4 regions of the Streptomyces tritici genome follow, and region 4 is predicted to be linked to each of the others. Evidence: riboswitches for the same ligand, from Rfam matches in the RefSeq annotation. Region 4 holds a riboswitch; each other region holds the start of a gene.

Region 1 (7,000 bases), 700 kb from region 4:
ACCTGGCCCTGACGGTCCTCGGCGGCGGCGAGTCGTCCCGGCTGCACAACCGGCTGGTCCGCCGCGACCGCACGGCCGTCGCGGCCGGCTTCGGGCTGCTCCGGCTGGCCGGCGCGCCCTCGCTCGGCTGGCTGGACGTGAAGACCTCCGGCGGCGTCGAGGTGCCGCGGATCGAGGCCGCGGTCGACGAGGAGCTGGCCCGGTTCGCCGCCGAGGGGCCGACGCCCGAGGAGATGGAGCGCGCCCAGGCGCAGTTGGAGCGCGAGTGGCTGGACCGGCTCGGCACGGTCGCCGGCCGCGCCGACGAACTGTGCCGGTACGCGGTGCTGTTCGGCGACCCGCAGCTGGCGCTGACCGCCGTGCAGCGGGTGCTCGACGTGACCGCCGAGGAGGTGCGGGCCGTCGCCGAGGCCCGGCTGCGCCCCGACAACCGGGCGGTGCTGGTGTACGAGCCGATCACCGCGATCCCGGGCGACCCGGGCGCCGAGAGCGACAGCGACGAGGAAGAGGGAGCCGACCAGTGAGCGACGCTGCCGCGTCTTTGACCAGCATGGAGTTCCACCCGCAGCCGCGGGCGGGCGAGGCGCGCCCCTGGGCCTTCCCGGCCCCCGAGCGCGGCTCCCTCGACAACGGGCTGACGGTGCTGCGCTGCCACCGACCCGGCCAGCAGGTGGTGGCCGTCGAGCTGGTCCTCGACGCGCCGCTGGACGCCGAGCCGGCCGGTCTGGACGGCGTGGCGACGATCATGGCGCGGGCGCTGTCCGAGGGCACCGACAAGCACTCCGCCGAGGAGTTCGCCGCCGAGCTGGAGCGCTGCGGCGCCACCCTGGACGCGCACGCGGACCACCCGGGCGTCCGGGTCTCCCTGGAGGTCCCGGTCTCCCGGCTGCCGAAGGCCCTCGGGCTGCTCGCCGAGGCGCTGCGCGCCCCCGCGTTCGTCGACACCGAGATCGAGCGCCTGGTGCGCAACCGGCTCGACGAGATCCCGCACGAGACGGCCAACCCGGCCCGCCGCGCGGCCAAGCAGCTCTCCAAGGAGCTGTTCCCGGCCGGTTCGCGCATGTCGCGGCCCCGCCAGGGCACCGAGGAGACGGTGGCCGCCATCGACGCCGCGGCCGTACGCGCCTTCTACGAGGCGCACATCCGCCCCGGCAACGCCACCGCGGTGGTCGTCGGCGACCTCACCGACGTCGACCTGGACGCCCTGCTGGCGGACACCCTCGGCGACTGGTCCGGCGAGGCGTCCGCGGCGCACCCGGACGTGCCGATCACCGCCGACGACACGGGCCGCGTGGTCATCGTGGACCGCCCCGGCGCCGTCCAGACGCAGCTGCTGATCGGCCGCATCGGCCCGGACCGGCACGACCGCGTGTGGCCGGCCCAGGTGCTCGGCACGTACTGCCTCGGCGGCACGCTCACCTCCCGGCTCGACCGCGTGCTGCGCGAGGAGAAGGGCTACACCTACGGCGTGCGGGCCTTCGGCCAGGTGCTGCGCTCGGACGGCCGGGGCAACGGCGCGTCGATGCTCGCCATCAGCGGCTCCGTCGACACCCCCAACACCGGCCCGGCACTTGACGACCTGTGGAAGGTGCTGCGCACCCTCGCCGCCGAGGGTCTGACGGACGCCGAGCGCGATGTGGCGGTGCAGAACCTCGTGGGCGTCGCCCCGCTGAAGTACGAGACCGCGGCCTCGGTCGCCGGCACCCTCGCCGACCAGGTCGAGCAGCGTCTTCCGGACGATTTCCAGGCGCAGTTGTACGCCCGCCTCGCCGAGACGGGCACGGTCGAGGCGACCGCGGCGGTCGTCAACGCCTTCCCGGTGGACCGGCTGGTGACCGTTCTGGTCGGCGACGCCGCCGCGATCGAGGAGCCGGTGCGCGCCCTCGGGATCGGTGAAGTGACCGTCGTCAGCGGCTGATTGAGCCGGCCGCAGGCCGTCGCGAGGACCCCGATGCCCCGGTGCGTCGGGGTCCTCCCGTTTGTCCGGTTCGCAAGGGAAAGCGGGCGAATGACCTGTGGCGTGCGCTACAAACTTCCGTGTCTGTTTGGTGATTGAAAGACAAGACGCTTAGCGTCGGTCCGGCTGTTCGTCGGTTGCACGTGCCGCGTCCGCGGCAACGGACAGTCATCGCCGAGTCCCCGAAGGCGCGAGCCTGGGGAGCCGGGGACCCACCGCAGTCCCTGGGGTGAATCGGACGCCTTCGCCGTCGGGCGGAGGGGCCCGTAGGAGACCTTCCTGCTCCGAACCCGTCAGCTAACCCGGTAGGCGAGAAGGAAGGAAAGGATCAGCCACTACATGGCGTTCACCCGTGCCACCGGGAAGCATCGTGGTCCGAGCCGTATGGCGCGCCGCAGCGCGGGCGTCGCAGGCGTCGCCGCGCTCGCGACGACCGGCGTCATCGGTACCCTCGCCTCCCCGGCGCTCGCCGCCGACACGGAAGCCCGTTCCCTCGAGGACACCGGCCTGACCCAGGCGATCAGCGTGGACACGCTCGCCGACCGCATCGACGCCCAGGCCGCCGCCCAGGAGCAGGAGGCCTACGAGGCCGCCGCGAAGGCCAAGGCCGAGGCGGAGGCGAAGCGCAAGGCCGAGGCCCGCGCCAAGGAGATCCGCGAGGCCCGCGAGCGCGCCGCCCGCGAGGCCGAGCGCAAGCGCCTGAACTCCTTCCGGCTGCCCATCGCCGGCACGTACGTCACCACCGGCTACAAGACCGGCGGCTCCCTGTGGTCCTCCGGCAGCCACTCCGGCATCGACTTCAAGGCCCCCTTCGGCAGCACGGTCGTCTCCGTCGGCGCCGGCACCGTCGTGGAGGCGGGCTGGGGCGGCGCGTACGGCAACAACGTCGTGATCCGCCACCTCGACGGCACGTACACCCAGTACGGCCACCTCTCCCGGATCACCGTCTCGGTCGGCGCGTCCGTCATGCCGGGCGAGCAGATCGGCGTCTCCGGCTCGACCGGCAACTCCACCGGCCCGCACCTGCACTTCGAGGCGCGCACCACCGCCGAGTACGGCTCCGACATCAACCCGCTCGCGTACCTGCGCGCCCGGGGCGTCAACGTCTGACCCCACGGCGGCACCAGAAAAGCCCCGGCTCGCGTACGGAGTCGGGGCTTTTTCGCGTCCAAAAGACATCCATGTTTCACGACCGGCCGTCGGAAATGGCCGCTCGCTGCAATAGAGTCACGGAAGAGTCGGCGAACAGGGGACCGTCGGCGGGTTTCACGTGGATTAATGCGGAGGTCGGACATGCGCATTCCCGCGCATTCGGTGTGCACGGCGATCCGGGACGACATCGTCTCCGGCGTCTTCGAGCGGGGCAGCCGGCTGACCGAGGAGCAACTGGCGCGCCGCTACGGGGTCTCCCGCGTGCCGGTCCGCGAAGCCCTGCGCACCCTGGAGTCCGAGGGCTTCGTGGTGAGCCGCCGGCACGCCGGCGCGCATGTCGCCGAGCCCACCGAGCAGGAGGCCGCCGACCTGCTCGACGTCCGCTCGCTGCTCGAACCGCTCGCCGCAGGCCGGGCCGCCCAGCGCCGCACCGACGCCCACCTCAAAGTCCTGCGCGGCCTGGTCAGGCTCGGGCAGGAGCGGGCCCGGCGGGGCCAGGGGGAGGACCTGCGCTCGCTCGGCGGCTGGTTCCACGAGACCCTCGCCCAGGCCTCCGGCAGCCCCGCGCTCACCTCGCTGCTCACCCAGCTCCGGCACAAGATCGCCTGGATGTACGCCGTCGAGACCTCGGCGCGGCCCGTGGACACCTGGGCCGAGCACGGCGCGATCGTGGACGCGGTCGCGCGCGGCGACGCCGAACGCGCCCGGGCGCTCACGGCGCTGCACGCCGAGCGCACCCTGCCGCTGCACCGGCTGCGGCACCCGGACGGCGGCCGTGTGAGGACTTCGCAACATGCCGTAAACATCGCGGGCTCGCTGAATTAACAGACGCGCCGTATACAAAGACGTGCATTTCACGGGACGGGCGAATTTCCCGGCTCCCGCAATTCGTGCTGCCCGGAATCCGCTGCCCGGATTTGCACTGCCCGGAATCCGCTGTCCGTCATCCCCGAGGCGTCGAAAACGCGAGAACCGCCCCCCAGGAATTCCGGCGGGGCGGTTCTCGCGTGTCCCGGCGCGCGGCCGAGGGGCGGGATCAGACGGTCTCGGGCAGCTCGTCGAGACCCTCGGCGACCAGCTTCGCCAGACGGTCCAGGGCGATCTCGGCGCCCTCCGCGTCCGAAGCGAGCACGATCTCCTCGCCGCCCTGCGCGCCCAGGCCCAGTACCGCGAGCATGGAGGCGGCGTTGACCGGGTTGCCGTCGGCCTTGGCGATGGTCACCGGAACGCCGGAGGCCGTGGCGGCACGGACGAAGATGGAGGCGGGGCGGGCGTGCAGGCCCTCGGCCCAGCCGACGTTGACGCGGCGCTCTGCCATGGTGTTGCCCTTCGAGTCTCGGTGAGTTGTCTAGACCAGTCTCGCACAGCTTCCCCGGTGGCCCGCACCGGCCTGCGTCCTCCTCACCCTGCCCGGCGCGGACCCCGTGCGCGACCGGTGCCCGCGCGATGACCCGGTCGTAGGCTGTCGTCCATGCAGACGCCGTCGGAACACGCGTACCCCGACCACTGGGAGGCCGACGTCGTGCTGCGCGACGGCGGCACCGCGCGGATCAGGCCGATCACCGTCGACGACGCCGACCGGCTGGTCAGCTTCTACGAGCAGGTCTCGGACGAGTCGAAGTACTACCGCTTCTTCGCCCCGTATCCCCGGCTCTCCGCCAAGGACGTGCACCGCTTCACCCATCACGACTACGTGGACCGGGTCGGGCTCGCGGCCACCGTCGGCGGCGAGTTCATCGCCACCGTCCGCTACGACCGCATCGACGAGCACGGCCGCCCGGCGCCCGAGCCCGCCGACGAGGCCGAGGTCGCCTTCCTGGTCCAGGACGCCCACCAGGGGCGCGGCGTCGCCTCGGCGCTGCTCGAACACATCGCGGCGGTGGCCCGGGAGCGGGGCATCCGGCGGTTCGCGGCGGAGGTGCTGCCCGCGAACACCAAGATGATCAAGGTGTTCACGGACGCCGGCTACACCCAGAAGCGCAGCTTCGAGGACGGCTCCGTCCGGCTCCACCTCGACCTGGAGCCCACCGACCGCTCCCTCGCCGTCCAGCGCGCCCGCGAACAGCGCGCCGAGTCCCGCTCCGTCCACCGGCTGCTGGCCCCCGGCTCGGTCGCGGTCGTCGGCGTCGGCCGCGGCCCCGGCGGGGTCGGCCGGACCGTCCTGCGCAACCTCCTCGACGCCGGCTTCGCCGGTCCCGTGTACGCCGTGAACGCGGCCCTGCCGGGGGGCGCCTCGGAACTGGAGGGCGTGCCGGCCTTCCGGTCGGTCGGCGAGATCGGCGCTCCGGTCGACCTGGCCGTCGTCGCCGTCCCCGCCGACCGGGTCCCCGAGGCCGTCGCCGACTGCGGCGAGCACGGGGTGCAGGGCCTCGTCGTGCTCTCCGCCGGCTACGCCGAGAGCGGCGACGCCGAGGGCCTGCGCCGCCAGCGCGAGCTGCTGCGGCAGGCCCGCTCGTACGGGATGCGGATCATCGGGCCCAACGCCTTCGGGATCATCAACACCTCCCCGGACGTGCGGCTGAACGCCTCGCTCGCCCCGCAGTCGCCGGCCGCCGGGCGGATCGGTCTGTTCACCCAGTCCGGGGCCATCGGCATCGCCCTGCTCGCCGGACTGCACCGGCGCGGCGCCGGGCTCTCCTCCTTCATCTCGGCCGGCAACCGGGTCGACGTCTCCGGCAACGATTACCTCCAGTACGGCTACGACGACCCCGACACCGACGTCGTGCTGCTCTATCTGGAGTCCATGGGCAACCCGCGCAAGTTCACCCGCCTCGCCCGCCGCACCGCCGCGGTCAAGCCGGTCGTCGTGGTCAGGGGCGCCCGCCACAGCGGCAGCGCCCCGCCCGGCCACCGCGTCCCCGCCACCCGCATCCCGCACGCCACCGTCTCCGCGCTGCTGCGGCAGGCCGGCGTCATCCGGGTCGACACCGTGACCGAACTGGTCGACGCGGGCCTGCTGCTCGCCGGCCAGCCGCTGCCCGACGGACCCCGCGTCGCGATCCTCGGCAACTCCGAGTCCCTCGGGCTGCTCACCTACGACGCCTGCCTGACCGAGGGACTGCGACCGCTGCGGCCGCTGGACCTGACGACCGCGGCGACCCCCGACGACTTCCGGGCCGCGCTCGCCAAGGCGCTCGCCGACCCGCTGTCCGACGCCGTCGTCGTCACCGCGATCCCCTGGGTGGGCGAGAACGGCGTCACCGAGTCCGGCGAGGGCGAGGTCCTGGCCGAGGCCCTGCGCGCGGCCGTCGCCTCCGCCAGCGCCCCGGCGAAGCCGGTCGTGGTCGTGCACGTCGAGATGGGCGGGCTCGCGGAGGCCCTCTCGGCGGCCGCCAGTACGGCCCCGGGCGCGGCGGCCCGCCGGCCCGCGGCCCCCACCACGCCCCTCACCACCCCCACGCCCTCCGGCGCACACCCCGCGCCCGAAGCCGCCGAAGCCGCCGAACCCGCCGAAGCCGCCGAAGCCGCCGAACCCGCCGAACCCGCCCCCACGACCGCTCCCGGCAACATCCCCGCCTACCCCGCCGCCGAGCGCGCCGTGCGGGCGCTGGCCGAGTCCGTGCGGTACGCGCAGTGGCGGCGCCACGCCGCCGACCCCGGCCGGGTCCCCGAGTACGAGGACATCGACGAGGCCGGAGCCGCCGCGCTCATCGAGGGCCTGCTCGGCGACGACGTCGACGAGCGGGGCACCACCCTCGGCCCGGACGAGGCGAGCGGACTGCTCGCGCGGTACGGCATCGACGTCCTGCCCGCCCTGCCCGCGCCCACCCCGGACGCCGCCGTCGCCGCCGCGGCCCGCCTCGGCTACCCCGTCGCCCTCAAGACGACCGCCCCCCACCTGCGCCACCGCCCCGACCTCGGCGGCGTACGGCTCGACCTGGCGACCGAGGA
Region 2 (7,000 bases), 4.1 Mb from region 4:
AGGCCCCCGACGCCTCCCGCCGCAGCGAACGCTCCCGCCGCGCCATCTACGACGCCGCCCTCGCGCTCGTCACCGAGGCGGGCTACGCGAAGACCACCGTCGAGGGCATCGCCGCCCGCGCCGGCGTCGGCAAGCAGACCATCTACCGCTGGTGGCCCTCCAAGGCCGCGGTCCTGCTCGACGCCTTCCTGGACCTGGCCGCCCAGGCCGACGAGGCGCTCGGGGGCGACGCCGACAGCGGCATCCCCGACACCGGCGACCTCGCCGCCGACCTGCGGTACGTGCTGCGCGCCACCGTCGACGAGCTCAACGACCCCAAGTACGACGGCCCCACCCGCGCCCTCGCCGCCGAGGGTCTGGTCAGCCCCGAGTTCGCCGCCCGGATGACCGAGGTCCTCATGGAGCCGCAGCTCGCCCGGTACGAACGCCGTCTGGAGGCCGCCCGCGAGGACGGCGACATCGCCGCCGACGCCGACGTGCGCATCGCCGCCGAACTGCTCACCGCGCCCCTCGCCCACCGCTGGCAGTACCGCACCCGCCCCCTCACCCACGCCTACGCCGACGCGCTCCTCACCCACGTCCTGCGCGGTCTGAGCCCCCGCCCGTAGCCGTCGCGCACCGCCACCGGCGGGCCGTCGCGGACCCGGGATGTCGTGCGGATCACGGGCGAGGCGTACCCCGGTTGGGGACTCCGGTCACCCGGGGGCGCAGGATGGTGGGACGATGGCAGCAGCTTCGACAGCTTTGGCAGCTTCGGCAGCTTCGGCACGCGGTGACCACGCGTGCGCCGGGACGAGCACAGGTGTGAGGGGATAGATGGGCGACGGCATCGGCCGCTACCGCGGCACGGAGGGCAAACTCGCGCAGTGGCTGCGCCGACGCTCCCGGCGGACCGCCGTGGACGACGCCGGCCGCCGCGAGAGCCTGCTCCTCGCCACCGCCGCCGCCGGCCTGCCGCTCGCCCCCGCCGCGTACCCGGCCGGCTACCGCTGCTCCTGCGAGCGCATCGGCTGTCCCACGCCCGCCCGCCATCCCGTCTCGTTCGCCTGGCAGACCCAGTCCACGACGGACCGAGCCCAGATCGAGCGCTGGGCCCGCAACGAGCCCGAGGCCAACTTCATCACCGCGACCGGCATGGTCCACGACGTCCTCGACGTTCCGCTGGACGCCGGTCGCGCCGCTCTGGAGCGGCTGCTCGCCGAGGGCGTCGACGTCGGCCCGGTCGCCGAGTCCGGCGCGGCCGTCGCGGAGGACGAGCTGCCCGCCGACGAGCGCCGCATGCTGTTCTTCACCGCCACCCGCGGCACCCCCGAGGACGAGGACGAGTGGTGGCCCTGCGAGCTGGACTGCCACCCCGAGACCATGGACGAGCACCCCGGCCTGCGCTGGCACTGCCGCGGCAGCTACGTCCTCGTCCCGCCGGCCCGGCTGCCCGGCGACGACCGCACCGTGGAGTGGGTGCGCGGCCCGGAGCACGCCCTGCCCGACCCGCTGACCCTGCTGGAAGCCCTCACCGACGCCTGCGCCCGGTACGCCGACGAGCGCGCCGCCGAGGGCGCGGAGCACCCCCAGCCCGCCTGGCCGCTCGGCCGCTGACCGCAGGCGAAGGGGCGGCCGCGGCCGCCCCTTCCTCGCATCACGCGCCCGGGCCCGCTACGAGCCCTTCGCGCCCGTCACGCCCTGCAGCCGGCCCGCTATCGTCACCGCGTCCTTCGAGGCCGCCTGCGCCGCCGGCTTCACCAGCGCCGCCTGGTTCGACACCCACTCCTTGGTGACGGTGTTCGTCACCTCGCCGGTCATCAGCGCCTTCACGTCCGGATCGACCTTCGGCCGGTAGCCCTGCGCCGCCGTCTGCCGCTCGAAGTAGCGGATGGCGAAGAACACCAGCGCCCCGCCGTCCTCGGTCTCCAGCGCGACCGGCGCGTTGTCGCCGTCGTCCATCGGCTGGTCGACGTACTGCGTCGCCAGGCCCAGCCGCTTCGCGTTCTTCTCCCGCGCCTGCCGCCACAGCGTGGTGTGCGCGCCGGGCGCGAACATCCGCGGCTCGCCGGACTTCAGGTACGAGACGTAACTCCCGCCCAGGTCCTTCGGGGACACCGCGAGCTTCGGGTCGCCCGCGGCGACCGGCACCGCGTACCCGTCCTTCTTCTTGAAGACCGGGACCTCGTCCGGCGACAGGATCGCCAGGTGCGCGACCTCCCACAGCTGCTCGGCCCCGTTGCGCACGAACACCAGCAGCCAGCGGTCGTCCGCGCGCTGCGCGCCGCGGTCCCGGTTGGCGTCGGTGTCCGCCACGAACCAGCGCGGCCAGCCCGCCTTCTTCGGGATGACGAACTTCGCGTCCGTCAGCTCCAGCGGCTTGTGCTTCGGATTGCCCCCGGGGCTCGTGACCGAACGGGCCTTCAGGCCCGCCTGGTTGATCGCGCCCAGCGGCCCGGTGACGCGGCCGGCGTCGAGGGCCGGGTCGTAGGCCTTGTCGGCCGCGTTGTACGCCGCGGTGAAGTCCTTCAGGGCCTGCTCGGCCTCCGTCGTCGTCACCGCCGGCACGAGCTCCAGCTCGCCGTGCACCGTCACGCAGCCGCTCGCCGTCAGCGCCAGCACCGTCGTCGCCACGACCGCCGTCGCCGGCCTCCGCCTTCTCATCGGTTGCCTTCTGCTCCTCCACCCGCACCGGACGTCCGAACCCTACCGGGGCCGCGCACCCCGCGAGTGCCGGGACCGGACAGTGCGTCCACACCGTGACCTGAGGACCCGTCGGGCCGGCGCTGTTAGCGTGCGGCCCATGAGCGACCCCCATGCCGCGCGGATCCTCCGGGAGACCCTGCCCGGAGCGCTCGCGCTGACCGTGACCGGCCGGCCCGGACCGCCGCCGCTGCGGATGGAGATGACCGACGGGCGGCGACTGCTGCTGCGCCAGGGCGGCCGGGTCCTGCTGCTCGGCCGGGTCGACCCGGACCGCGGGGGAGTGGCGCTGCGCCTGGGGCCGGGCCACCGCTCGCCGCTGCCGCCGCTGAGCGCCGACGCGTCCCGCCGCGGCCCCGACTGGCGCCACCGGTACGCGGGGCTGCTCGGCGACGCGGCGGAGGGGCCGCTGCACGACGGCCGCTGGCTGCTCGCGGAGCGCCCCACCCTCCCGTACGGCGCCTGGCGCCACGAACTGGCCCGCACCTGGCCCGAGGCGTACCTCGACTGGAACGCCGGCTGGAACGGCGTCGTCCCGCTGCGCCCGCTCTCCGCCCCCGACGCGCCGCGCGTCAAGGCGTACCGCCGCCGGGCCCGGGAGGGCGTCCTGCCGCCCGTGCTGCTGTGGTGGGTGTCCGCCTTCGACGGCTGGGTGATCCTCGACGGCCACGACCGGGCCGTGGCGGCGCTGGCCGAGGACCGCGAGCCGGAATCGGTGGTGCTCACGCGCGGCGAGGACGAGGAGGAGCAGCGGGAGGTGCTCGACCGGGTCGTCGCGTGGCACGAACGGCTCCTGGCGGGCCTCGGCGACGACCCGGCCAAGGAGCCGCAGCGCCGCTGGGCGGTGGAGGCGCTGGCGCGGACGGCGGCGGGCCTGCCGTACGACCGGAAGCGCACCGCGGCGTGGCCGGTTCCCGGTGGAGCGGCGGAATGGGACGCGCTGATGCTTGAATTCCGCCATGAACACGACCGCTCATAGCCGGCCCGGTCCCGACGGGCGCGCCACGGACGTCGACGTCCTGCGCGTCTTCTGCGCGGGCGACGGCCGGTACGGCAACGCCCTCGGCGTGGTGCGCGACGGGCGCGGCCACCCCGACGAGGCGTCCCGGCAGGCGCTGGCCAAGGAACTCGGCTTCAGCGAGACGGTGTTCGTGGACGACCCCGAGCGCGGGGCGGTCGACATCTACACCCCCGGCGTGCGGCTGCCGTTCGCGGGGCACCCGGTCGTCGGCGCGGCCTGGCTGCTCGACCTGGAGGTCGTCCACCCGCCGGCCGGCGAGGTGTGGGTCCGCGGCGACGGCGAGTTCACCTGGATCGAGGCCCGCGCGGAGTGGGCCCCGCCGCGCACCCTGCGGCAGTACGGCTCGGCGCGCGAGGTCGACGCGCTGGCCGTCCCCGAGCCGGGGGAGTGGATCTACGCCTGGGCCTGGGAGGAGGAGGCCGCCGGCCGCATCCGCGCCCGTGCCTTCCCGGGCCGCGGCGACGGGATCGACGAGGACGAGGCGACCGGCGCGGCCGCGCTGCTGCTCACGGCCGCGCTGGGCCGGGCCCTGAACATCACGCAGGGCCTGGGCTCGCAGATCCTGACCGCCCCGGGCCCGGACGGGATCATCGAGCTCGGCGGCAGGGTGCGCCTGGAGCGCACCCTGACCGTCTGAGCCCGGAGCCCCTCAGGGCCTAGGGGGTGTCTCGTCGATCAAGCCGGGCTCCCGACGTCTGGCACCGCGCCTCGCCGCGTTGTCGTCGGTCGCCGACGCGCTGCGTCGCCTCCCTCCTCCGCCTTGCGATGCACGGCACCAGACGCCGCTCGCTGATCCGGCCTGATCGACAAGACACCCCCTAGTACGCCCCGAAGACGTTGTCGATGGAGCCGTACCGGTCCGCCGCGTAGTTGCAGGCGGCGGTGATGTTGGCGACCGGGTCGAACGGGTCCATGGACGTGCCGGGCACGTGGTAGGCCCGGAACGTCGGGTCGATCACCTGGAGCAGGCCCTTGGACGGGGTGCCGGCGGCCGCGTTGGAGTCCCAGTTGTTGATGGCCAGCGGGTTGCCGGAGGACTCGCGCAGGATGTTGCGGTGGATGCCGTCGTACGAGCCCGGGATGCCGTGCTGGGCCATGACGTCGAGGGCTTCGCGGATCCAGCCGTCGAGGTTGTTCGCGTACGTCTTGGGCGCGGCGGCCTTCGCGGGGGCGGCCTGGGCCGGGGCGGCCTTCGGCGCGGTCCGCTCGGCGGAGCGGCTGGCGCGCTCGGCCTTGGCGGGAGCGGACTTCTCCTTGGCGGGGGCGGCGGCCTTCTTTCCGGTGAGGGAAAGGCGCAGGCCCGGGTGAATGAGTGACGGATCGTCACCCACGGCACTCCGATTGGCGCGGTAGAGGCTCTTCCAGCCCCCGGAGATGTTCTGCTCGTCCGCGATCACCGAAAGGGAATCGCCGCGGACGACGGTGTACGTCTTCGGCGCGGAATTCGGCTTCACGGCGGTCGTGATCTTTTCGACCGCGGCGCCGGCCGCGGCCGTGTGCGCGGGGGTCTGCTGGGACGCTGCCTGCGGCGCGGCCTGGGCGCCGGTCGGGATCAGCGGCAGCGCGAGCGCGGCGCCGCCGGTGCCGGCCATGGCGATGCCACGGCTCAGGGGACGTCGCTTGGGACGGCGGTGCTTACCGGATGCGGGCATGGTCGTTCCTCTCCGGCGCCTTCGGGGTGAGCTGTCGGGTTCGGGCTGGAGCTGCCCGGCCGCACGCGGCGGCTTCACCCCAAGCCGTCGCGGAATTCCGTGCCGGCGCATTCGTGGGTCCCCCGCTCCTGCCGACGGGTGCGTGCTCGGTGGATTTCCGGACGGTGGCAGGATTCGGCGGTCCGTCCGGGGTCGACGCGAACGTAGGCGAGAAATGCGACGCGAAACAAGACGCGTATTTCCCGGCCCCATGAAATGGATCAACGATTTCGGGACGCGCCGGGAGCGAACTTCCTTGTGGTGCGGGGTGCTGAGGACGTTTCGGCCGGAGGGCGGGGTTCCGTCACGTGACGGACATCACGGGGAGCGGAATCGGTATGACCGAAAAGGAAAAGGGAGTTGATAAAAGACCGAAGAGAAGGCATTAGGGGCCTAGGAGGCTCTTGGGTCGGTTTGGGCGAATTGGGGGGCGTACTCAGGCGCGGGATGAGTACCCGAGCGCTGCCGCCCGACGGCCGCCGCCCGGCACGGTGTCCGCATGGGAATCAGCGCGCGCGAACTCGCCGACCGCACGCCGGCGACACGGGACCGGTACGTCGACCTGCTGCGGGTCGCCTCACTCGGCGTCGTGGTGCTCGGGCACTGGCTGATGGCCGCCGTCACGGCGGACGGCGCGATCGGCAACCTGCTGGCCGTCGTCCCCGAACTCCAGGTCGTGACCTGGGTGTTCCAGGTCATGCCGGTCTTCTTCTTCGTCGGCGGCTTCGCGCACGCCCTCGCCCACCGCTCCCGCCCGCGGTACGCGGCGTTCCTGCGGGCCCGGCTGCAGCGGCTGCTGCGGCCCACGATGGTGTTCGTCGCGGTGTGGGGCGCGCTCGCGCTCGCCGTCCAACTCCTCGGCGCGGACCGGGGCCTGACGGGCGTCGCGCTGCGACTCGTCGCCCAGCCGCTGTGGTTCATCGGCATCTACCTGGCGATGGTCGCCCTCACCCCGCCGCTCCTGAAGCTCCACGAGCGGTACGGCTGGGGCGCGTTCGGCGCGCTGGTCGCCGCGGCGGCCGCGGTGGACGCGCTGCGGTTCGCGGCGGACGTGCCGTACGTGGAGTTCCTGAACTTCGCGTTCGTCTGGCTGGCGGTGCATCAGCTCGGCTTCCTGCGCGCCGACGGGATGCTCCGGCTGCCGGGCGCGCTCGCCGCCGCCGGCCTGGCGGGCGCGGGCCTGCTGGTGGCCTTCGGCCCGTACCCGCTGTCGATGGTCGGGATGCCCGGCGAGAAGGTCTCCAACATGGCCCCGCCCACGCTGGCCCTGCTCTGTCACGGCCTGTGGCTCGTCGGCGCGGTCGAGCTGCTGCGGGGGCCCGGCACCCGGCTCGTGGCGCGGGCGGGCGTCTGGCACAAGGTCGTCGCGGCGAACGGCATCGCCATGACCGCGTTCCTGTGGCACCTGACGGCGATGCTCGGCGTGTACGGGGCTCTGCTCGCCCTCGGCCGCGGGCTCCCCGAGCCGGCGACGGCCGCCTGGTGGGCCCAGGCGCCCCTGCGGCTCGCGGCGGCCGCCGCCCTCACGGCCCTGCTCGTCGCCGTCTTCCGCCGCTTCGAGCGCCCGGCGCCCGCCGCGCCGGCCAGCGGCGCCGGCGGCCCGGTG
Region 3 (7,000 bases), 3.2 Mb from region 4:
CGTCGGCCGCATCTACTACGAGGTGAAGCGCCGCCCGCACTTCCTGGTGAAGGCGACGAACACCGGCGCGGCGCACCGGACGCCCCGCGAGGACAGGCAGGAGCTCGTACGACGATGAGCACGAACGGCGCGAGCAGCCCGGCGGGCCCGGTCGGCACGATCGGGCAGGTCGTCCGCTTCGCGCTGGTCGGCGCGGTGAACACGGGCACGTACTACGGCCTGTACCTGCTGTTCGGGCTGAGGCTGCCGTACCTGGCCGCGCACGTGCTGGCGTTCCTGCTGTCCATGGTCGGCTCGTTCTTCCTGACCTCGTACTTCACGTACCGCACCCGGCCGACCTGGCGGAAGTTCCTGCTCTTCCCGCTCACCAACGCGGCGAACTTCGTGATCACGACGGCCGGCGTCTACGTCCTGGTGGACCTGGCGGGCCTGTCCGCCACGTACGCGCCGCTCGTCGCGGCCGCGGCGGCGATCCCCGTGACGTTTCTGCTCTCTCGAACGATCATGCTGGGACCCGACACCACCCGAACGCGCGAGTCGTTGGTCGAGACAGTCGCGACGAAGTAGTGGCCCAGGCCATCGCGACTCCTTAACATCGATCACCGCAAGGTCGAAATTCGTATCGATGACGAACGACCCACGCCGGGAGGCTCCTTTGCACCGCCGCACTGCGCTCTCCGTCTCCGCCGCGCTCCTCGCCGCGGCCCCGCTCCTCACCGCCTGCGGCGCCGACGCGCACCCAGGCGCGGCGGCCGTCGTCGGGGGCCAGCGGATCGAGGTCGCCAGCCTCCAGGCGCAGGTGCGCGACGTGCGGGCCGCCCAGCAGGCCTCGCCGCAGGCCGCGCAGCTGATCCAGGCCACCGGCGACCTCAGCCGCGAGAAGCTGAACGGCATGATCTTCGACCGGATCGTGGACCGGGTCGCCGAGAACCACGGGGTGAGCGCGAACCGCGCCGAGATCCAGCGGACCCGCGCCCAGGCGGCCGCGCAGGCCGGCGGCGAGGAGCGGCTCGCCGCGATGCTGCTCCAGCAGCAGGGCATCGCGCCGGACCAGATCGACGCGGCGGTCCGCCGCCAGATCCTGATGAACAAGGTCGCCGAGAAGATCGGCGCGGCGAACACCCCCGAGGGCAACAAGAAGCTGACGGAGGTGTTCACGGCGGCGTCGAAGGAACTGTCGATCGACGTGAACCCGCGGTACGGGACCTGGGACGACGCCAAGATCCAGCTCGGCACGTACAAGGCGCCCTGGATCCGCCCGGTGACCCAGGACGCCCCCGCGATCCAGTCCTGAGCGCGCGGTAGGTTCGAGGGGTGAACGCTGAGAGCCCCGGTCGCATCGTCCTGCTCACCGCCAGCCACCGCGTGGCCCCCGGACTGCTGTCCTGGCCCGCGTGGCAGACGCTGCACGCCGCGGACCGGGTGCTGTGCGCCGACGAGCGCCACCCCCAGCTGCCGTACCTGCGCGAGGCGGGGGTCGCCGTGGAGCACGCCCGCCCGGCCGCGCAGGAGCTGGTGGACGCCTGCGCCGGGGGCCGTACGGTCGTGGTGCTGGCGTCCGGCGAGGGCGACCAGCCGCTGACCGACGGGCTCGCCCGGCTCGCCGGCTCCGGCCGGGTCGCCATGCCCGACCTGGAACTGCTGCCCGGCTCGTACGATCTGCCGGGCGCGCGGCTGCTCGACCTGGTGCAGGTGATGGACCGGATCCGCCGCTCGTGCCCGTGGTCCTCGCGGCAGACCCACGAGGGCCTGGCGAAGTACGGCATCGAGGAGGCGTACGAGCTGGTCGAGGCGATCGAGGACGGCGACCGCGACGAGCTGCGCGAGGAGCTCGGCGACGTGCTGCTGCAGGTCGTCTTCCACGCCCGGATCGCGGAGGAGTACGAGGACGCCGAGGAGGCGTTCTCGATCGACGACGTCGCCGGGACGATCGTGGAGAAGCTGATCCACCGCCACCCGCACGTCTTCGGCGACGCGCACGCGGAGACGCCGGAGGACGTCAAGGAGCACTGGCTGCGGACGAAGGCGATCGAGAAGCAGCGCGAGTCCGTCACCGACGGCGTGCCGCTCGGCCAGCCCGGTCTCGCCCTGGCCGCGAAGCTGGCCGGCCGGGTCCGTACGGCGGGCCTGGACGTGCCGCTGCCGTCCGGCGAGGGCATCGGCTACGAGCTGCTGGCCCTGGCGGTCCGGGCCGAGGCCGAGGGCGTCGACCCGGAGGCCGCGCTGCGCGCCGCCGGCCGCGCGTACCGCGACGCGATCCGGGCGGCCGAGCAGAGGTAACGTCGCAGGGTGAGTCAGAGCCCCGCCCCGGAACTCTTCACCTGGGAGTTCGCCACCGACCCGTACCCCGCCTACGCCTGGCTGCGCGAGCACGCGCCGGTGCACCGGGCGACGCTGCCGAGCGGCGTGGAGGCGTGGCTCGTGACGCGGTACGGGGACGCGCGGCAGGCGCTGGCCGACCAGCGGCTGTCGAAGAACCCGGCGCATCACGACGAGCCCGCGCACGCCAAGGGCAAGACCGGCATTCCGGGCGAGCGCAAGGCCGAGCTGATGACGCATCTGCTCAACATCGACCCGCCGGACCACACGCGGCTGCGCCGGCTGGTCTCGAAGGCGTTCACCCCGCGCCGCGTCGCGGAGTTCGCGCCGCGGGTGCAGGAGCTGACCGACCGGCTCATCGACGGCTTCGCCGCGAAGGGCGAGGCGGACCTCATCCACGAGTTCGCCTTTCCGCTGCCCATCTACGCGATCTGCGACCTGCTCGGCGTGCCCCGTGAGGACCAGGACGACTTCCGGGACTGGGCCGGGATGATGATCCGGCACGGGGGCGGGCCGCGCGGGGGAGTGGCGCGCTCGGTGAAGAAGATGCGCGGCTACCTCGCCGAGCTGATCCACCGCAAGCGTCTCGAACCGGGCGACGACCTGATCTCCGGGCTCATCCGCGCCTCGGACCACGGCGAGCACCTGACGGAGAACGAGGCCGCGGCGATGGCCTTCATCCTGCTCTTCGCCGGTTTCGAGACCACCGTGAACCTCATCGGCAACGGCGTGTACGCGCTGCTGCGCAACCCCGGCCAGCGGCTGCGGCTCCAGGAGTCGCTCGCCGCCGGGGAGACGGGGCTGCTCGCCACCGGCGTGGAGGAGCTGCTGCGGTACGACGGGCCGGTGGAGCTGGCGACCTGGCGGTTCGCCACCGAGCCGCTGACCCTCGGCGGTCAGGAGATCCGGCCCGGCGACCCGGTCCTCGTGGTGCTCGCGGCCGCCGACCGGGACCCGGAGCGCTTCGCCGAGCCCGATGTGCTCGACCTGTCGCGGCGCGACAACCAGCACCTCGGGTACGGGCACGGGATCCACTACTGCCTGGGCGCGCCGCTCGCCCGCCTGGAGGGGCAGACGGCGCTGGCCACGCTGCTGACGCGCCTGCCGGATCTGCGACTTGGCGTGGATCCGGCCGAACTGCGCTGGCGGGGAGGGCTCATCATGCGGGGTCTGCGCACGCTTCCGGTGGCGTTCACCCCCGAGCGGAGCTGACGACGCGTCAAGAATGTGATCTTCGCGTGATCCCCGCTGCATCGACTTGTGACTCACGTTCGAATGCCGCTACGTTCACCGTCGTCTCAGCAGTCACGCGAAAGGCAACCGCATGCGTTCCGGGAACGGACGGCACCGCCGTCCCCGTCAGGCCCCCGCTCTCGTCGTCGCCGCAGGGGTGACGGGATCCGCCCTGGCCCTTCCTCTGCTCGCCGCGGGCTCCGCCTCCGCCGCCGACGAGGCCACCTGGGACCGGGTCGCCGAGTGCGAGTCCGGCGGGCTGTGGAGCGCCGACTTCGGCAACGGGCTCTACGGCGGGCTGCAGTTCACCCAGGAGACCTGGGACGCCTACGGCGGCACCCAGTACGCGGCGCGCCCGGACCTCGCCAGCCGCGCCCAGCAGATCGCGGTCGCCGAGAAGGCGCTCGCCGCGCAGGGCGCGAAGACCTGGGCCACCTGCGCCGCCATCGTCGGCCTGAAGGACGACGGGACGCTGAAGCCGCCCACGAGCCCCTCCGGCGGCCTGCTGCCCACCGCTCCGGCGACTCCCGCCGCTCCGTCCGCCACGCCCGATGCGACCGCGAATCCGGACGCCCGGGACGAGGCCGGGACGGGGCCGGAGACGCCCGATGCGTCCCTTCTGCCCGACGCGTCCGCGCAGCCGGACGCGAGCACCACGCCGACCGCTCCCGGCGCGCCCGCCGGGGCGCCGGACGCCTCCGCCACTCCCGTCGGCCCCGGCACCGGCAAGCACCGCGGCGAGGCCGCGACCGAGAGCCCGGACGATTCGGGCAAGGGGGCCGAATCGGGGCGTCATGCCGCGCCGGCTGACGAGGCGACACGGGATGCGAGCCGCCCCGACCTCGACGAAACGTCCGGTACGGGTGCGGACTCGGCCGAAACGCCCACAGGTGAGGAGTCGGACACTTCGGGCGAGTACACCGTCCGGCCCGGCGACAATCTCTCCCAGATCGCGGCCGCTCATGAGCTCGACGGGGGCTGGCGCGCCCTCTATGAGGCCAACAAGGAGACCGTGGGAGCCGATCCGGACCTCATCCTCCCTGGCCAGGACCTGGAACTGACGGGCCGGAAGTAGCGGGGAGCGCGGGCGGTTCGGGGTTGTATGTCCGGTTCTGTGCAAGTGAGACATGAGTCTCTTCGCCCCAACTGACCCCGGACGCCCGCAAACTTTGCTTCCGTCACGTCTCACCAGCGCAAACGCCTCCGGCAACTGGTCCTGTAAGGGCGTTTTTTCCCCGATGCGGCTCTTTGAACTTCCGGCGGGTCTGTGTCTACGGTCGGGACCGCTCGCCACCGCGGGCCCCGCCGACCGGTACGCCGAGTCCTGCCGCCGGCCGTCGGGAACAGTCGTCGCGTCATGCGCCGAAGGCAGGAGCGGGGGACCCAAGGTTTGCGCCGGTCCCGGCCGTCAGTGACGGCCGATCGACCGGCTCGGGGTGAAGCCGCGTGCAAGGACACGCGGCCGGGCAACTCTTCCGGCCCGAACCCGACAGCTCACCTCGCAGGCGTCGGTGAGGAGTACTTCCATGCTGCTTTCCAGCAAGGGCAAGCACCGCCGTACGTCCAAGGCCGCCCGTGCCCTCGCGCTCGCCGGCGTCGCCGGTGTCGCGGTCGCCGCGCCGCTGATGACCGCGGGCACCGCCTCCGCCGCCACCGCCGCCGAGTGGGACCGCGTCGCCCAGTGCGAGTCCGGCGGCGACTGGTCCATCAACACCGGCAACGGCTACTACGGCGGCCTGCAGTTCTCCGCCTCCACGTGGGCCGCGTACGGCGGCACCGCCTACGCCCCGACCGCGAACCTGGCCACCAAGGCCCAGCAGATCGAGATCGCCGAGAAGGTCCTGGCCGGCCAGGGCAAGGGCGCGTGGCCGAGCTGCGGCGTGGGCCTGTCCAACGCCGCGTACACCGGCGGCGCCGCCGAGCAGCCCCAGCCGGAGCGCAAGGCCGAGCAGCCGACCACCCGCAGCGAGCAGCGCACCGCGCCGAAGCCCGCCGCGAAGAAGGCCGAGGCCAAGACCGTCACCACCCCGACCGGCAAGAAGGTCAAGAAGGGCGACGGCGAGTACAAGGTCGTCGCCGGCGACACCCTGAGCAAGATCGCCGCCGCCCAGAAGGTCAAGGGCGGCTGGGAGAAGCTCTTCGAGCTGAACAAGGACGTCGTCGAGGACGCCGACCTGATCTACCCGGGCCAGCAGCTCCACCTGAAGTGAGCCCGGCGGCACGGGTGGGTCCGGCGGCCCACCCGTGCCGTGCGACCCTCCCGCGGTGACCACCCCGGTCCGGCGTGCGACTCCCCCCGTGCACGCCGGGCCGGGGTCCGCCCGTTCCCGGCCCGGTGAGCCCCCGCGAGAGTTACCGACGGGTAGTACGAGGGGTTTCGCCCCGGGATGCCCGCGCTCGGGTCCTTTTTCGTCCCAGGAGGCGGGCACCGACTGGCCGCGCACCCCGAGGCGGTTAGGCTCTTGCCGCAAGGCCAAGCAGACCCTGCACCTTTCTCGCGTAACTTCCCAGAAGGAGATGCTCGTGCCGTCCATCGACGTCGTCGTAGCCCGGGAAATCCTGGACTCCCGAGGCAACCCCACGGTCGAGGTCGAGGTCGGCCTCGACGACGGCAGCACCGGCCGTGCTGCCGTTCCCTCCGGTGCCTCCACCGGTGCGTTCGAGGCCCTGGAGCTCCGCGACGGTGACAAGAGCCGTTACGGCGGCAAGGGCGTCGAGAAGGCCGTCCTCGCCGTCATCGAGCAGATCGGCCCGGAGCTCGTCGGCTACGACGCCACCGAGCAGCGTCTGATCGACCAGGCGATGTTCGACCTGGACGCCACCCCGGACAAGTCCTCGCTCGGCGCCAACGCCATCCTCGGCGTCTCCCTCGCCGTGGCGCACGCCGCCTCCGAGGCCTCCGACCTGCCGCTCTTCCGCTACCTCGGCGGCCCGAACGCGCACGTCCTGCCCGTGCCGATGATGAACATCCTCAACGGCGGCGCCCACGCGGACTCCAACGTCGACATCCAGGAGTTCATGATCGCCCCGATCGGCGCGGAGTCCTTCTCCGAGGCCCTGCGCTGGGGCGCGGAGACCTACCACGCGCTCAAGGGCGTGCTCAAGGAGCGCGGCCTGTCCACCGGTCTCGGCGACGAGGGCGGCTTCGCCCCGAACCTCGAGTCCAACCGCGCCGCCCTGGACCTCATCGTCGAGGCCATCAAGAAGGCCGGCTACACCCCGGGCAAGGACATCGCGCTCGCCCTGGACGTCGCCGCCACCGAGTTCTACAAGGACGGCGCGTACGAGTTCGAGGGCAAGACCCGGACCGCGGAGGAGATGAGCGCGTACTACGCCGAGCTCGTCGACGCGTACCCGATGGTCTCCATCGAGGACCCGCTGAACGAGGAGGACTGGGAGGGCTGGAAGACCCTCACCGACCTGCTCGGCGACAAGGTCCAGCTCGTCG
Region 4 (7,000 bases):
CGACGTGGCCGCCGAGCTCGCCGCGGCGGGCCGCATACCGAACCTCGCCCGGCATCTGCCCGGCGGCGCGTGGGAGCGGCGGCACGCCCCCGGCAGCTTCACCTACGCCTCCCACCAGGCGATGTTCGCCGGCTTCCTGCCCACCCCGGCCTCCCCCGGCCCGCATCCGAGGCTCTTCGCCGCCCGGTTCGCGGGCAGCGAGACCACCGCCGGCGGCACGTTCGTGTACGACACGCCGGACCTGGTCTCCGGTCTCGCGGCCGAGGGCTACCGCACGGTGTGCATCGGCGGTGTCGGCTTCTTCAACAAGCAGGGCGCGCTGGGCTCGGTGCTGCCCGGCCTGTTCCAGGAGAGCCACTGGGAGCCGGAGTTCGGCGTCGCCTCGCCCGCCTCCTTCGAGGCGCAGGTGGCCCGCGCGGAACAGGTCGTGGCCGGACTGCCGCGGGAGCGGCGGCTGTTCCTCTTCGTGAACGTGGCCGCGCTGCACCAGCCGAACTGGTTCCATCTGCCGGGCGCGACCCGGGAGTCGGGCGACTCCCGGGCCAGCCACGCGGCCGCGCTGGAGTACGTGGACCGGCACATCTGCCGCCTGTTCGCGGCGATGAGCAGCCGTCGCCGCTGCTTCGCGATCGTCTGCTCCGACCACGGCACGGCGTACGGCGAGGACGGCCACACCGGGCACCGCGTCGGCCACGAGACCGTGTGGACGGTGCCGTACGCGCAGTTCTTCCTGGACTCCCTGGAGGGACCGGCATGACGTCGACCGGCATGACGTCGACCGGCATGACGGACCAGGACCTGTCCCCCCGCCCGTACCAGAGCTACGTCTACGCCTACCCGCACAAGACGGCCTACCGGAAGCTCACCGACCGCCCCCGCCTGGCGGACGAGTGGGCCGGCGAGCCGAAGGACGCGCTCTCCCTCTACGCCCACATTCCGTTCTGCGAGGTCCGCTGCGGCTTCTGCAACCTGTTCACCCGGATCGGCGCCCCCGACGAGCTCACCACCCGGTACCTCGACGCGCTCGACCGGCAGGCGACGGCGGTCCGCGAGGCGCTGGGCGACGCCGAGCCCGTCCGGTTCGCCACGGCCGCGTTCGGCGGCGGCACCCCGACCTTCCTGACGGCCGCCGAACTGGAGCGGCTCTGCGACATCGCCGAGCAGCGGATGGGCGCCGATCTGCGCGCGGTGCCGCTGTCGGTGGAGTCCTCCCCCGCGACGGCGACCGCGGACCGGCTCGCGGTCCTCGTGGACCGGGGCGCGACCCGGCTGAGCCTGGGCGTGCAGAGCTTCGTCGAGGAGGAGGCGCGGGCGGCGGTGCGGCCGCAGCGCCGCTCCGACGTGGAGGCGGCGCTCGGCCGCATCCGGGACAGCGGGGTGCCGGTCCTCAACATCGACCTCATCTACGGCATCGACGGCCAGACGGAGCGGAGCTGGCGGCGGTCGCTGGACGCGGCGCTCGCCTGGCGGCCCGAGGAGCTGTACCTCTACCCGCTCTACGTCCGCCCGCTGACCCCGCTCCAGAAACGCGCGCACGCCTCCGACCGGGAGTGGGACGAGCAGCGGCTGCGGCTGTACCGGCACGGCCGCGACCACCTCCTCGCCCACGGCTACGAGCAGGTGTCCATGCGGATGTTCCGGCGTGCGGACGCCCCGCCGCAGGGCCCGGACGACTACGCCTGCCAGACGGACGGCATGATCGGGCTCGGCTGCGGCGCCCGCTCGTACACCTCCCGGCTCCACTACTCCTTCGACTACGCCGTCGGCATGGGCGAGATACGCACGATCATCGACGCGTACACCGCGACGGAGGACTTCTCCCGCGCCGAGGTCGGCCGCCGGGTCGACAAGAGCGAGGCGCGCCGCCGCCATCTGCTGCAGTCCCTGCTCCAGGCGGAGGGCCTGCGGCTGGAGGAGTACACGGAGCGGTTCGGGTCCTCGCCGTTCGCGGACTTCCCGGCCGAGCTGGCCCGGTTCGAGGACCGGGGCTGGCTGGACGGGGACGCCCCGGCGGGCCGGCTGCGGCTGTCGGCGCAGGGGCTGGCGTACTCGGACGGGCTCGGCCCCGAGCTGTTCTCGCCGGCGGTGCGGGCGGCCATGGCCGCGTACGAGCCGAAGTAGGGGCCGGGCATGGACCTGACGATCCTCTACCGCGGCCCGCTGTCCTCCTGCGACTACGACTGTCCGTACTGCCCGTTCGCCAAGCGCCGCGACAGCCGGGAGCAGCTGCGCGCGGACCGGGCCGCGCTGGAGCGGTTCACGGCCTGGGCGGAGGCGGCGGGACGGGACGGGGACCGGCTGAAGATCCTTTTCACGCCGTGGGGCGAGGGCCTGGTCCGTTCCTGGTACCGGCGCGCCCTCGTCGAGCTGTCGCGGCTGCCGCACGTGGAGCGGGTGGCGATCCAGACGAACCTGAGCTGCCGCACGGAGTGGCTGGCGCAGGCGGACCTGGAGTCGGCGGCGCTGTGGTGCACGTACCACCCGGGCCAGACGCCGTACGACCGCTTCCTGGCCAAGTGCCGCGACCTCGCGGACCGGGGCGTCCGGTTCAGCGTGGGCGTGGTCGGGCTGCCGGAGCACCTGGAGGAGGCCCGCCGGTTGCGCGCCGCGCTGCCGGACCACGTGTACCTGTGGGTGAACGCGGCGGAGGGGCGCACGTACACGGACGCGGAGGCCGGTCGGTGGACGGCCCTGGACCCGCTGTTCCCGTACAGCCGGTCGCCGCATCCCTCGGCCGGGCTGCCCTGCCGGACCGGCGAGTCGGTGGTCTCGGTGGACGGCGACGGCACGGTCCGGCGCTGCCATTTCGTCCGGGCCGAGCTGGGCAACCTGTACGACGGCTCGTACCGGGCGGCGCTGCGCCCCCGGGCCTGCCCGCTCGCGCGGTGCGACTGCCACATCGGGTACGTGCACCTGGAGACGCTGCCGCTGTACGACGTGTTCGCCGGCGGGGTCCTGGAACGGATCCCCGCCGGACATATCCCCGCCGGTCACATCCCCGCCGGACACCGGCCGCCCGTGGCCTGACCGCTGAAGCAGTCCGCCCCTGACCGCTACAGCGGCAGCAGGTCGGGCCGCTTGGCGGTCACGTGGTCGCCGGAGCTCTCCCCGCGCAGCCGGCGGCCGATCCAGGGGACCAGGTACTCGCGCGCCCACTGGATGTCGTCGCGGGTGACCTCCAGCGCGCCGCGCGGCGGCAGCGGCGGCCAGGGCTGGTCCGGGTCGGCCGGCACCGGCAGGCCGAGGACCTGGGCGGCGCGCAGCGCGACGCGGGTGTGCCCCTCGGGCGACAGGTGCAGCCGGTCGTCGTCCCAGGCCCGCCTGTCCTGCACGGACTTGAGCGACCACAGGTCCAGGACGGGGCAGCCGTACCGGTCGGCGACGGCGCGCACGTGGGCGGTGTAGGTGGCGATCTTGCCGCGCAGGTGCTTGAGCACCGGCACGCCCCGGGTGTCGAAGCCGGTGGTCACCATGACCGTGCCGACGGCGGAGGTGAGGTCGGCGACGGCGCGCTCGAAGCGTTCGGCCACGTCGTCGGGGTCGCTGCCGGGCCGGATGATGTCGTTGCCGCCGGCGCAGAACGTCACCAGGTCGGGGGCGAGCTCCTTGGCGCGCGGGACCTGTTCCGCCACGATCTGGTCGAGGAGCCTGCCGCGCACGGCGAGGTTCGCGTACCGGAACGCGTCGGGCTCGGGAAGCTGGTCGGCGAGCAGGACCGCGAGCCGGTCCGCCCAGCCGACGAAGGTCCCGTCGGGGGCGGGGTCGCCCACCCCCTCGGTGAAGCTGTCGCCGATCGCCGCGTACGACCCGAATGCGTCAATGTCTCTGGATCTCGAATCGTCTGCCACGGGACTGTATCTTTCCGTCCCGGTTGTGACCTACGCGACCGTAAGGAGGGGTTGACGCGGGGTGAGATACGCCACCGGTCAAGATCTTCCCAACTCGGAATAGGCCGGAGTACGCGGAGGCACGCCGAAGCACGCCGGAGGCCCGGCACGTGAGGTACGTGCCGGACCTCCGGGAGCCGCTGTCGGAGCGGTCGTCAGATCGAGACGCCGTGGCTGCGCAGGTAGGCCAGCGGGTCGACGTCCGAGCCGTAGCTCGGGCCGGTGCGGATCTCGAAGTGCAGGTGCGGGCCGCTGGAGTTGCCGGTCGAGCCGGACAGGCCGATCTGCTGGCCGCCGCGCACGGACTCGCCGGCCGAGACGGCGAGCGAGGAGAGGTGCGCGTACTGCGAGTAGGTGCCGTCCGCGTGCTGGATGACGACCTCGTTGCCGTACGCGCCGCCCCAGCCGGCGGAGACCACGGTGCCTGCGCCGACGGCGCGGACGTTGGTGCCGGAGGCGGCGATGAAGTCGACGCCGGTGTGGTAGCCGGAGGACCACATGGCGCCGGAGGCGCGGTACGGGGTGGAGACGCCGCCGTCGACCGGGGCGACCCAGCCGGACGCGGCTGCCGGGGCGGCGGTGCGCTCGGCGCTGCGGGAGCTGCGGGTCTCCTCGGCGGCCTTGGCCTTCGGGGCGGGCTTCGGCGCGGCCTTGCGCTCGGCCTTGGCGGCCGGCTTGGGCGCGGCGGCCTTGGCGGCGGGCTTGGCCGTGGACTTGGCGCCGAGGGTGAGCTTCATGCCCGGCAGGATCAGGGCCGGGTCGTCGCCGACGACCTGGCGGTTGTCGGCGTACAGCTTCTTCCAGCCGCCGGCGACGTCGTGCTCGTCGGCGATCTTGGAGAGGCAGTCGCCGCGGACGACCGAGTAGATCTTCGCCTTGGCCTTGGCCTTCGCCTTGACGACGGCGGTCTGCGGGGCGGCGGCCGGCTGGGCGGCGGCCACGGTGGCGACGCGCTCGGCGGCGGCCGGGGCGGCCTGCTCCGCGGCGTGCGCGCCGGTGGCGCCGAACAGCGGCAGGGCGACGACCGCGCCGCCCGCGCCGGCGGCGACGAAGCCGCGGGTCAGCGAATTGACCTTGGGACGGCGATGCTTACCCTTCGGGGGCATGGCGAATTCCTCTCCGTCGCCTGCGAGGTGAGCTGTCGGGTTCGGACTGGAGTTGTCCGGCCGCGCGCTGCGCGACTTCACCCCGAGCCGTCCTCCGGAGAGGAACGGCGTGTTACCTGGGTCCCCCGCTCCTGCCGTACGTGGGTGGGTGCGGAAATCCGGACGGTGGCAGGATTCGGCGGTCCGACCGGAGTGAGCGTGACGCTAGACGAGCCGAGTCGGCGGGAACAAGCCGCGCATTCCCCTGTGCATTCCTCGCCGGGGAATTCCGTTCGGAATTCCGGTCACCCTCCGTGGACGACGGATCTTCGTTTTCCTTTCCGGGCACGGCATTTGGAAAAGATGATCAGGCACGGACGGTCACGGTTATGACGCTGCTCACGCCCCGAAACCCATCTCCCCTGCAATCAGGGCGCGTTATCCCCAATCCCCCAATTCGGACAGACAGCGCATTACCGTCCAGGGGGGTGCGGCGCGAGGGACGGACCCTGGATGATTGCCCCGGGAACCGATCTCTTCCGGGAACCGACCCCTCTCCGCCACCGAGCACCAGGAGTACCCGTGACGCAGCAGACGCCGCAGGCCCCGCCGACCGAACCCGAGCTGACGGGGGTTCGCAACTTCCGTGACGTGGGCGGTCTGCCGACCGTGGACGGCCGGACCGTGGCCGCGGGCCGGCTCTTCCGCAGCGGACACCTCGCGCACGCCACCGAGGAGGACGCGGCGTTCCTGACGACCCTCGGACTGCACACGATCTTCGACTTCCGCAACGAGGCGGACCGGAAGTTCGAGGGCCTGGACGTCGAGCTGCCCGGCGTGCGCAACGTCCACATACCCCTGAACGACCCCGCAGACGGCAAGGAGTTCTGGAAGCTGGTGCGCTCGGGCGACCTCGCCCAGCTGCGGGAGATCCTCGGGCACGGCAGAGCGGCCGCCCGAATGTCCGATTCATACCGGAAGATGATTGTGCAGCGGACGGCCGAGCACAGCCGGATCGTGCACGCCCTGGCCGAGGACAGCGTCCCGGCTCTGATGCACTGCGCGGCGGGCAAGGACCGCGCCGGCCTGTCGATCGCGGTGTCGCTGCTCGCCGTCGGCGTCGAGCGCGAGGCCATAGAGGCCGACTACGTGAAGTCGAACGCGCCGCACCGCCGCTACAAGGTGCACCGCAGCTCCAGCGCCCCGGACGGGACGTCGCCCGAGGTCATGGAGCTGCTGAGCCCCCTGTTCGACGCCCGCCCGGAGTACCTGCGGGCCGCGTTCGCGCAGATGGAGGAGACGTACGGCTCGGTCGAGGGCTACCTCACCGAGGGGCTGAAGCTCTCGGCCGAGACCCGGGAGCGGCTGCGCGCCCGGCTGCTCACCGAGGCGTGACCGCCGTACGAGCCGCCCCCTACTGCTGGCCGCCCAGCGCGAAGAGCAGGTACAGGAAGCCCGCGAAGAGGTGGCCGGCGATCAGGTAGGCGAACAGGCGCAGCACCAGGCCCTTGGGGAACCTGCCGCCGCCGCGCTCCTCACCGGTGACGGCAGTCGACTTGTCGGACATGTCGGGAACCTCCGTGGGATTCAACGCCGGTGCGGGCTCGGGTCGCCGAGGCACAGCTCGGCGGCGGGGCTCTGCAGCAGCGTGTGGACGAACAGCAGGTCCGCGCCGTCGCGGGTGGCGGCGCCGATGCGGTGCGGGGTGAGCGAGTCGAAGTGCGCGCTGTCCCCCGGGTCGAGTACGTGCACGGCGTCGCCGAGGGCGAGCCGCACCCGGCCGTGCAGGACGTGGATCCACTCCTCGCCGGGGTGGACCCGCACGATGTCGGCCCGGGTGGCGTGCGGGACGTGCACCCGCAGCGCCTGGAGCGCCCGGCCGGCCCCGCCCGCCTGGTGGTACACCCAGCCGTCGGCCTCGACCGGCTCGGACCGGCCGGCCCGGACGATGGGGTCGTGTTCCGGGGGAACCTCGCCCAGGAGCGCGGAGACCGTCGTACCGTAGATGCGGGCGAGGGCCAGCAGCAT

What was found. A riboswitch is a leader RNA that binds a small molecule or an ion and turns the genes downstream of it on or off. The one in region 4 is predicted to bind cyclic di-AMP.
Region 1: another riboswitch for cyclic di-AMP. It lies ahead of ACNJ93_RS24350 (M23 family metallopeptidase); the one in region 4 lies ahead of ACNJ93_RS27305 (M23 family metallopeptidase).
Region 2: another riboswitch for cyclic di-AMP. It lies ahead of ACNJ93_RS08470 (LysM peptidoglycan-binding domain-containing protein); the one in region 4 lies ahead of ACNJ93_RS27305 (M23 family metallopeptidase).
Region 3: another riboswitch for cyclic di-AMP. It lies ahead of ACNJ93_RS12410 (transglycosylase family protein); the one in region 4 lies ahead of ACNJ93_RS27305 (M23 family metallopeptidase).

What each region holds. Positions count from the first base shown of each region.
Region 1 is NZ_CP183183.1:5,247,626-5,254,625, forward strand. It holds gene ACNJ93_RS24340 (M16 family metallopeptidase) at 1-524, shown strand, start outside; gene ACNJ93_RS24345 (M16 family metallopeptidase) at 551-1,918, shown strand; cyclic di-AMP (ydaO/yuaA leader) riboswitch at 2,120-2,283, shown strand; gene ACNJ93_RS24350 (M23 family metallopeptidase) at 2,297-3,067, shown strand; gene ACNJ93_RS24355 (GntR family transcriptional regulator) at 3,251-3,934, shown strand; gene ACNJ93_RS24360 (HPr family phosphocarrier protein) at 4,146-4,427, opposite strand; gene ACNJ93_RS24365 (GNAT family N-acetyltransferase) at 4,581-7,000, shown strand, end outside.
Region 2 is NZ_CP183183.1:1,830,268-1,837,267, reverse strand. It holds gene ACNJ93_RS08495 (TetR/AcrR family transcriptional regulator) at 1-608, shown strand, start outside; gene ACNJ93_RS08490 (bifunctional DNA primase/polymerase) at 817-1,596, shown strand; gene ACNJ93_RS08485 (hypothetical protein) at 1,654-2,643, opposite strand; gene ACNJ93_RS08480 (hypothetical protein) at 2,783-3,661, shown strand; gene ACNJ93_RS08475 (PhzF family phenazine biosynthesis protein) at 3,642-4,340, shown strand; gene ACNJ93_RS08470 (LysM peptidoglycan-binding domain-containing protein) at 4,522-5,355, opposite strand; cyclic di-AMP (ydaO/yuaA leader) riboswitch at 5,359-5,545, opposite strand; gene ACNJ93_RS08465 (acyltransferase family protein) at 5,894-7,000, shown strand, end outside.
Region 3 is NZ_CP183183.1:2,704,294-2,711,293, reverse strand. It holds gene ACNJ93_RS12440 (glycosyltransferase family 2 protein) at 1-118, shown strand, start outside; gene ACNJ93_RS12435 (GtrA family protein) at 115-567, shown strand; gene ACNJ93_RS12430 (SurA N-terminal domain-containing protein) at 626-1,294, shown strand; gene ACNJ93_RS12425 (nucleoside triphosphate pyrophosphohydrolase) at 1,315-2,280, shown strand; gene ACNJ93_RS12420 (cytochrome P450 family protein) at 2,290-3,531, shown strand; gene ACNJ93_RS12415 (transglycosylase family protein) at 3,644-4,627, shown strand; cyclic di-AMP (ydaO/yuaA leader) riboswitch at 4,903-5,075, shown strand; gene ACNJ93_RS12410 (transglycosylase family protein) at 5,079-5,762, shown strand; gene eno (phosphopyruvate hydratase) at 6,070-7,000, shown strand, end outside.
Region 4 is NZ_CP183183.1:5,952,530-5,959,529, reverse strand. It holds gene ACNJ93_RS27325 (STM4013/SEN3800 family hydrolase) at 1-757, shown strand, start outside; gene ACNJ93_RS27320 (STM4012 family radical SAM protein) at 769-2,121, shown strand; gene ACNJ93_RS27315 (STM4011 family radical SAM protein) at 2,131-3,027, shown strand; gene ACNJ93_RS27310 (SGNH/GDSL hydrolase family protein) at 3,054-3,848, opposite strand; gene ACNJ93_RS27305 (M23 family metallopeptidase) at 4,043-4,993, opposite strand; cyclic di-AMP (ydaO/yuaA leader) riboswitch at 4,998-5,150, opposite strand; gene ACNJ93_RS27300 (tyrosine-protein phosphatase) at 5,555-6,367, shown strand; gene ACNJ93_RS27295 (DUF6126 family protein) at 6,387-6,539, opposite strand; gene ACNJ93_RS27290 (helix-turn-helix domain-containing protein) at 6,560-7,000, opposite strand, start outside.